Regions from separate parts of the Motilibacter peucedani genome, predicted to be linked through region 2. Evidence: riboswitches for the same ligand, from Rfam matches in the RefSeq annotation. Region 2 holds a riboswitch; the other holds the start of a gene.
What was found. A riboswitch is a leader RNA that binds a small molecule or an ion and turns the genes downstream of it on or off. The one in region 2 is predicted to bind cyclic di-AMP.
Positions count from the first base shown of each region.

Region 1: another riboswitch for cyclic di-AMP. It lies ahead of CLV35_RS18235 (C40 family peptidase); the one in region 2 lies ahead of CLV35_RS20760 (transglycosylase family protein).

Region 1 covers NZ_RBWV01000016.1:125,372-129,572, forward strand. The annotation lists gene CLV35_RS18225 (cryptochrome/photolyase family protein) at 1-1,319, opposite strand, end outside; gene CLV35_RS18230 (metal-dependent transcriptional regulator) at 1,426-2,205, shown strand; cyclic di-AMP (ydaO/yuaA leader) riboswitch at 2,350-2,510, shown strand; gene CLV35_RS18235 (C40 family peptidase) at 2,513-3,568, shown strand; gene CLV35_RS18240 (histidine phosphatase family protein) at 3,670-4,201, opposite strand, start outside.
Region 2 covers NZ_RBWV01000010.1:305,536-309,736, reverse strand. The annotation lists gene CLV35_RS06240 (SpoIIE family protein phosphatase) at 1-1,319, opposite strand, end outside; gene CLV35_RS06235 (universal stress protein) at 1,520-1,921, opposite strand; gene CLV35_RS06230 (DUF3072 domain-containing protein) at 2,057-2,317, opposite strand; cyclic di-AMP (ydaO/yuaA leader) riboswitch at 2,444-2,639, shown strand; gene CLV35_RS20760 (transglycosylase family protein) at 2,642-3,403, shown strand; gene CLV35_RS06220 (CehA/McbA family metallohydrolase) at 3,571-4,201, opposite strand, start outside.

The sequences.
Region 1 (4,201 bases), on a different contig from region 2:
CGCAGCGCCTCGAGCCGCTCGGCCGCGTGGTCGACGATGCGCTCGGGGTAGCCCTCGCGCAGCCCGCCCGGCAGCAGCCAGGGCTCGTGGACCGCCTTGCCCGGCACGCCGCGCAGCTCGGGCACGTAGCGGCGGACGTAGTCGCCGTCGGGGTCGTACTGCTTGCCCTGCGTCACCGGGTTGAAGACGCGGAAGTAAGGCGCCGCGTCGGTGCCGGTGCCCGCCACCCACTGCCAGCCGTGGTTGTTGCTCGCGAGGTCGCCGTCGCGCAGCCCGCGCATGAAGTGGCGGGCGCCCAGCCCCCAGTCGACGTGCAGGTCCTTCACGAGGAAGGACGCGACGACCATGCGCACCCGGTTGTGCACCCACCCGACGGCGGCGAGCTGGCGCATCCCGGCGTCGACGAACGGGTAGCCGGTGCGCCCCTGCGCCCAGGCCGTGAACCGCCGGTCGGCGTCGGCGCCCTCGTCGAGCTGGATGCCGGCCATGTCCGGCTTGAGCGAGCGGCGGGCGCTCTCGGGCTGCCGCCAGAGGACGTCGGCGTAGAACTCGCGCCAGCACAGCTCGTTGCGGTAGGTCGTGGGGCTCTTGCCCGGCAACCCGGCCAGGTCGGCGAGCAGGGTCCGCGGGTGCACCTCGCCGTACTTCAGGTGCGCGGACATCGCCGAGGTGCCGTCGAGGTCGGGCCGGTTGCGGGTGTCGGCGTAGTCGCGCAGCGCGCCGTCGCGGAACGCCCGCCACCTGGCCAGGGCCGCGCGCTCGCCGACCGGAGGCAGCTCCACCTCGGCGATGTCCGGCTCCGCGGGGACGCCGTCGCCGCGCAGGTGTGCGAACGACGGCTTGCGCGGCGAGGCGACCGGCGCCGGCCAGCCGTGCTGCGCCCACGCGCGCGCGAAGGGGCTGAAGACGCGGTAGCCCTCGCCCGAGCCGTTGACCACGGTGCCGGGGTCGACGGCGTAGGGGCTGCCCGTGCGCACGAGCGCGCGGTCGCCGCTCGCGCGCAGCGCCTGCTCGACGGCGGCGTCGCGGGCACGGCCGTGGACGCCGAAGTCGGCGGCGACGTGCACCGCGCCCGCCTCCACCTCGGCGGCGACGGAGGGTACGACCGTGGCCGGGTCGCCGTGGCGCACGACCAGCGCGCCGTCGAGGCTCTCGTCGAGCGCGTGCAGCGAGCGCACCAGCCAGGCGCGCCGCACGTCGCCCGACGGCCCCCACAGCGCGGGGTCGACGACGAACAGCGGGACCACCTGCTCGCCGTCGGCCACCGCGGCCCGCAGCGCGGGGTTGTCGCGCACGCGCAGGTCGCGCCGGAACCACATCACGCTCGCCTTCGCCACGCCCCGACGCTAGGCCCCCGCGTCCCGCGCAGCACGTCGGGCTCGGCACACCGGACGGGGGTTGTCCGGACAGAGCACACTTGTAGGCGTGAGCGACCTCATCGACACGACCGAGATGTACCTCCGGACTATCTACGAGCTCGAGGAGGAGGGCGTGCCGCCGATGCGCGCGCGCATCGCCGAGCGGCTCGGCCAGAGCGGCCCGACGGTCAGCCAGACGGTCTCGCGCATGCAGCGCGGCGGGCTGGTCGACCTCGGCGAGGGCAACCGGCTGGTCCTCACGGCGGTCGGCCAGGCGACGGCCATGCGCGTCATGCGCAAGCACCGGCTCGCCGAGTGCCTGCTCGTCTCGGTCATCGGCCTCGACTGGGAGCACGTCCACGAGGAGGCGTGCCGGTGGGAGCACGTCATGAGCGAGGCCGTCGAGCGCCGCCTGCTCGAGCTGCTCGACCACCCCACGCACTCGCCCTACGGCAACCCGATCCCCGGGCTCGACGAGCTCGGCGACGCCGACCCGCACGAGGCCTTCCGCGAGGGGCTGGTGCCCCTGCCCTCGGCCGCGGTCTCGGAGGAGACCCGCTCGGTCGTCGTGCGCCGGCTCGGCGAGCCGGTCCACGACCCGGACGCGCTCGCGGTCCTGCGGCGCATCGGCGTGCAGCCGGGCGCCGTCGTCTCCGTGCGCCGCACCCCCACCGGGGTGCTCGTGGCCTCCGGCGGCGAGAGCGCCGAGCTCACCGACGCCATCGCGGCGCACGTCTTCGTCGCCGCGGGCTCGATGCCGCTCGACGTGCCGGCCGGTGCAGGTCTGGAGGAGGCCGGGCTCGCCGACGCGGGCTTCGAGGAGGCGGCGTCCGTGTCGCGGGGGTGAAACGCCGGTGAACTGTGGCGTGCGCCACTTCGACGCGCAAACACCCCGGGGCTCTGGACGCGGGCCGTGACCCTCCCGTAACCTCCGACGTGCCTCCACCAACCGGCGGAGGCGCTTCCGGTCGGACGCCGAGTCCTGCCCCGGGCGGAAGCAGGGCCGTCTCGAGCGACCGTTCGGCAGGAGCGGGGGACCCACGTGATGTGGGCGCTCTTCGGAGCGTCCTTGGGGTGAAGTCGCGACAGCGACCGGGTGACTCTTCCACCCGAACCCGACAGCTCACCTCGCAGGCGTCGGAGAAGGACTACGCGTGTCGTCTGCCGTCGTCGTGCGCCCGCTCGCCCTGGGGACACCTTCCGACCACCTCATCGAGGTGGTCCCGGCACCTGTTCTGCCCTCTCGCACTCCCGCCGAACCGCGCGGCCGCCGCCGCGCCGGCGCCCACCGCCGGCCCTCGACCGCCGGCCGCACCGCTGCCCGCGCGGCCGTCGTCCCCGCTGTCGCCGCCGCCCTGGCCGCCCCCGTGGTCGGCGCCGGCGCCGCGCACGCGGCCCCCGGCTCGCACTCCTCGGCCCGCCTGGTGCACGCGACCACGACCGGCGCCCGCTCGGCCGTCGCCGCGCACACCTCGCTGCTGAAGGCCTCGCCCTCGGTGACGCGCGTGGTCACGAGCCACCCGTCCCTCGACGGCAAGGCCCGCGGCGGCGCCGTCCGCTTCGTCCAGCGCCGCCTCGGCGTCAAGCCGACCGGCAAGTTCGGCACCGCGACCTCGCGGGCCGTCGCGCGGCTGCAGCGGGCCGCGGGCCTGCAGGTCACCGGGGTCGTCGACTCCGCCACCTGGCGCGCGCTCGGCGTGGGCTCGCACTCGACCAGCCCGGTCCGCACCCGCACCGCCGCCAAGAGCACCACCGCCAAGAGCACCACCGCGAAGAGCTCGGCGAAGAGCTCCGACCGCGTCGTCGCCAAGGCCGACAGCGGCCGCTCGGTCCGTCTCGAGAACGGCCCCGGCAGCCTCGCCTTCGGCAAGCTGGTCCTCGCCGCCGCCCGGCACAACGCCGGCGGGCCCTACCGCTACGGCGGCACCTCGCCCCGCGGCTTCGACTGCTCGGGCTACGTGAGCTACGTCTTCCGCCAGCTCGGCGTCTCGCTGCCGCACTCCTCGGGCGCCATCCGCGGCGAGGTCAAGAAGATCTCGCGCTCGCAGGTCCGCCCCGGCGACCTCGTCTTCGTCTCGAAGCACGGCCGCACCAGCCACGTCGCGATCTACGCGGGGGGTGGCTACTGGTACGAAGCCAGCCACCCCGGCAAGCCGGTCGGCAAGAACAAGGCCTGGACCTCGTCGGTCAGCTACGGCCGGGTCGCCTGACCCGACGCCACCGCGCGGGACCACCCCCCTCCTGGTCCCGCGACCCGACGCCCCGCCGCCCGTCCTGGGCTGCGGGGCGTCGGTGCGTCCGCGCCCGGCCGCTAGGCCCAGGCGCGGGCAGGCACGTTCCAGGCGGTGACGGCCGGCCGGCCGTGCTCTCGGCCCAGCGTGGCGACGGTGCCCGTGTCGAGCACGAAGCCGCTCCCGGCCGCCGGCTCGAGCTCGAGCCAGCGGGCCGTGAGCACCCGCAGCAGGTGGCCGTGCGCCACCAGGCACGCGTCCTGCCCGGCGTCCAGCGCCGGACGCACCCGGTCGAGCACGCGGTCGGTGCGGGCGCCCACCGCGGCCGCGCTCTCGCCGCCGGGAGCGCCGTCGTGCCACATGTCCCACGACCCGACGCGCTCGAGGATCTGCGGCGTGGTGATGCCCTCGTAGTCGCCGTAGTCCCACTCGACGAGGTCGGCGTCGGTCTCGGGCTGCAGGCCGGCGAGCTCGGCCGTCGTGACGGCTCGGGCCAGCGGGCTGGCCAGCACGAGCCCGAAGTCGAAGGCCGCGACGGCCGGGCGCAGGCTGCGCGCCTGCTGCTCGCCCCGCCCGGTCAGCGGGACGTCGGTGCGCCCGGTGTGGCGGCCG
Region 2 (4,201 bases):
ACGACCTCACGGGTCGCCGGGTCGACGACGGCGTAGACGAGGGTGACGATCTGGTCGACGTCCTCGGTGGCGGTGAAGACGCGGTCGAGCCCGGAGAGCACCGAGGCCGGCGACTCGTCGGTGAACGCCAGCGCGCGCAGGGCGGAGCGGACCCGGCCCATGCCGGCCGCCGCTCGTACGCCCTTGCCCATCACGTCGCCGAGGACGAAGGCCAGCCGGCCGCCGGGGAGGACGAACGCGTCGTACCAGTCGCCGCCTACGCTCGCCGCGCCGCTGGCGCGCAGGGTGCTCAGCGTCGCCGGCAGGTAGCGAGCCGCCAGCGTGAGACCGGGGACCGCGGGGAGGCGGTCGGGCAGCAGGCTGCCCTGGAGCTCCTCGGCGGTGCTGTGCTCGCGGTCGTAGAGCAGCGCCCGCTCGACGGCGATGGCCGACTGCGTGGCGACCGCCTCGAGCGAGACCCGCTCCTCGGGCGGCAGCACGCGGGCCTCGCCGAACGCCACGCGCATCACGCCGAGGACGCCGGCGGCGGTGCTGAGCGGCAGCCAGGCCCAGCTGCGCTCGCCGGCCGACTGGAGCCCGGGCCCGACGGCCGCCGGGTCGAGCCCGACCTCGGCGAGCCCGTCGAGCGAGGCGACGTAGACGGGGCGACCGGTGCGCATGGCCTGGGCGGTGGGCGTGGTGGCGTCGGCGTCGACCCGCAGCGGCACGCGGCGCGCGCCCATCACGGGCATGCCCGGGCCGGAGATGTAGGCCAGCTGGTCGGCCTCGACCAGGGCGAGCCCCGCCCCCAGCGCGCCGAAGCCGTCCCGGAGCTCCTCGGTGACCACTGAGGTGACCTGCTCGAGGGTGAGCGCCTGCGCCAGCCGGGTCGTGACGGCGAGCAGGCGCTCGCCGCGGCGGTAGGCGGCGCGCAGCGCGTCCTCGGTCTGGCGGCGGGCGGTCACGTCGGAGACGAAGACGGCGACGCCGACCACCTCGGAGCGGGAGCGGACCGGGAACCACTGCGACTGCCAGCGGGTCTGCACGCCGTCGGCGCTGGTGCCGACGAAGTCGTCGTCGTGGATGCTCGCGCCGTCGACGAGCACCCGGCGCAGCACGGCCTCGACCGCCTCGCCGAGGTCGCCCAGCACCTCCGAGGGCCGGCGTCCCAGGTGCTCGGCGACGGTCAGCCCGTTGGCGAGCGCGAGCACGCGGTTGATGCGGCGGTAGCGCAGGTCGGCGTCGTAGAGCGCGAACCCGAGCGGCGCCTCGCGCACGAGGGTGTCGAGCAGGGCCGCGTCGGTCGCGTCGAACACCGCCTCGACGTCAGCGCCCTCCACGGAGCTCCCTACGGGGCTTCCTGGAGGCGTCGCCTCGGGTGCGGCCGCCGAGGGAGGGGGCGCAGGAGCGTGCCCAGCCACGGCCTACCTGCCTCTCTCCGTGCGACCTTGCTGCTGCTGGCACTCACGCTAGCGGCAGGGCGCGGTCACGGTCAGCGTTTCGGCACGAGTCGGACTCGTCCGGCCCAGGGAGGTCTCGGTCAGCGGTCGTCCTCGCCCGCCTTGACGGCGAGGACCGGGCACGGGGCGTCGAGCAGGATGCGCTGGGCGTTGCTGCCGAGGATCAGCTTGCCGACCGGGGTGCGCCGGCGCAGCCCGATGACGATGACGTCGGCCTGCACCTCCTCGGCGATGGCGATGAGGTCCTCGGAGGCGTCCTGCCCGCGCACGAGCTGCCGGACCTCGTAGTCGATGCCCGCCTGCTGCAGCGCCGCGCCGACCGCGCTCAGCTCGCGCTCGTAGTCGGCCAGGCCGTCGGCGGAGGCGTCGCGCACCGAGCTGACGACGACCAGGCGCTCGCGGCGGCTCTGGGCGTCCTCGGCGGCCCGGCGCAGCGCGGCCCGGCCCTCGGGCTTGGGCACGTAGCCGACCACGATCGTCACTGCCGGACCTCCTGCTCGTCGACCGCCAGCGCGCCGACCGCGCCACCGTGGGTGGCGCCCGCCTGGCTGGCGGGGGGTCGGCGGCGCTGGTCGGGGTGGCGCTGGCTCGCGCCAACGCTACCGGTCGGCGCCCGCTCAGCCCCGGCCCGTCTGCTCCTGGAGCCGGTCGATCTCCTCGCTGGCCTCGGCCTTGGTCAGTCCCTCGGGCGCCGGCTCCCCCGCCTCGCGGGCCAGCGTCGCCAGGTAGCTCTCCTGGGGGCCGGTCGACGGCTCGTCGCCCGTCACCCAGTCGCTGGGGTCCTTCTCCGCGGAGCGCCCGCTCCCGCTGGTCGTGCTCCCCGTCGTCTCGTCGGTCGTGCCGGTCGTGCCGGTCGTGGTGTCGTCCTGCTCACTCATGCCCCCTCGACTACCCCCTGCCCAGGCGTGCGCAACCCTCCGCGGGCGCCGCGCCGCGGGTCGGGGTCTGGACGTGCGTACGCGTCGCCCCGTATCCTCGGACGGCCCGGACTCTGGTCCGGGTCCCCCGTGCAAGCGCCGAGTCCTGCCCGGCACGGGGTCCACGTCCTCGGGCAGGAGCGGGGGAACCATTCCGCGGGCGCCCTGACCTGGGCCGAGCGCCGAGCGTCACCGGGGCGTCCTTGGGGTGAAGCCGCCTACCAGCGGCCGGGAGACTCCATCCCGAACCCGACAGCTCACCTCGCAGGCGCACGGAGAACTCGCGTGACGCTCTCGCGTACCCTGCGGCCCTACGCCGGCCGCCACCGCCGTCCTGCCCCGCCCAGCGCCGCCGTCCCGCGCGCTGCCGTCGCCATCGCCGGGCTCGGCGTCACAGGGGCCGCGTTCACGGCGACGGCCACCAGCGCGTCGGCCGCGCCCGCCTCGACCAACGCGTCGGGCAGCTCGTCCCACGGCCGCACCGTCGCCCACCGCACCCCGGTCCTCGTCTTCGGCGCCCACGGCCCGGCCGTGCGCAGCCTGCAGGCCCGGCTCGGCCTCGACGCGGTCAACGGCCGCTTCGGCGTCCAGACCCGCGCCGCGGTGCGCGCCTTCCAGACCCGCCACGGGCTGCACTCCACCGGCGTGGTCGACAAGCTGACCTGGCGCGCCCTGCCCGCCGCGAAGGCGATCAGCAAGCCGGTCGCCGCCACGAAGGCCACGACCTCGCGCACCAAGGCGTCGACGACGCGCACGAAGGTCTCGAGCAAGCGGGTGTCCCGCTCCGACGCGCGCGTCTCCGACAGCGTCGAGGGCCTCAACTGGTCGGCGCTCGCGCGCTGCGAGGCCGGCGGCAACCCCCGCGCCTACAACGCGGCCGGCTACTACGGCCTCTACCAGTTCAGCATCGGCACCTGGCACGGCGTCGGCGGCAGCGGCACCCCCTCCTCGGCCAGCGCCGAGGAGCAGACCTACCGCGCCCAGCTGCTCTACGCGCGCCGCGGCTCGAGCCCGTGGCCGACCTGCGGCCGGCTGCTCTACAGCTGACCCCCTCGCGCCCGTCGCGGCGCGTCCGGCACGACGACGGCGCGGCACCCCTCGGGGGTGCCGCGCCGTCGTGCTGAGCAGCCCCGGGCGCGTGTCCGAAGCCACCGCGACGTCCGCGCAGGTCAGCGCGGCGGCGTTCGGACACACCTGGCGCCCGGCGGCGTCGGCTAGGCGCGGCCCGCCCACCACGGACTGGCGTAGGCGACGGCGAGCGCGTTGGCGGCGTGCCCGCGCGGCCCGGGCGTGCGGTTGGCGGCGTCGGGGTCGGCCAGGCGCAGCACGACCCAGTCGGGGCGCCCGGCGGGCGGAGGGTCGCCGAGCTCGGCCTCGCAGTCGACGGGCTCGCCGCAGCGGACCGCGACCTCGGCCGCTACGCGCGGCACGTCGTCGTCGGCGCCGGGTCGCAGGAGCTGGGCGACGAGCTCGCGCCCGGCCCACGCCGGCCCGCGGTCGACGTCGAGCTCCAGCCGCGCCGCTCGTGGCGGCGAGGGGAGCTCCGAGCCGATGCGTACGCCGTCGAGCGCCGCGTCGAGGCGCAGCCCCGACAGCCGGGTGGCGAAGAACCGGCGGGCGCGCAGCGCCTCCGCCACGCCGGCCCGGCTGTGCTCGTGCACCCAGAGCCCGCCGCGGCCGCGGCCCTCGGCCGAGCCCCAGGTGCGGCCGTGCTCGTCGGTGACGCCGAGCAGCCCCGGGCGCCAACCGGCGTCGAGAGCCGCGAGCAGCGGCGAGGGGCGCCCCTCGGCCCAGCCCTCGAACAGGTAGTCGTCGCCCCGGTTGAACATCTCCATGGACACGACC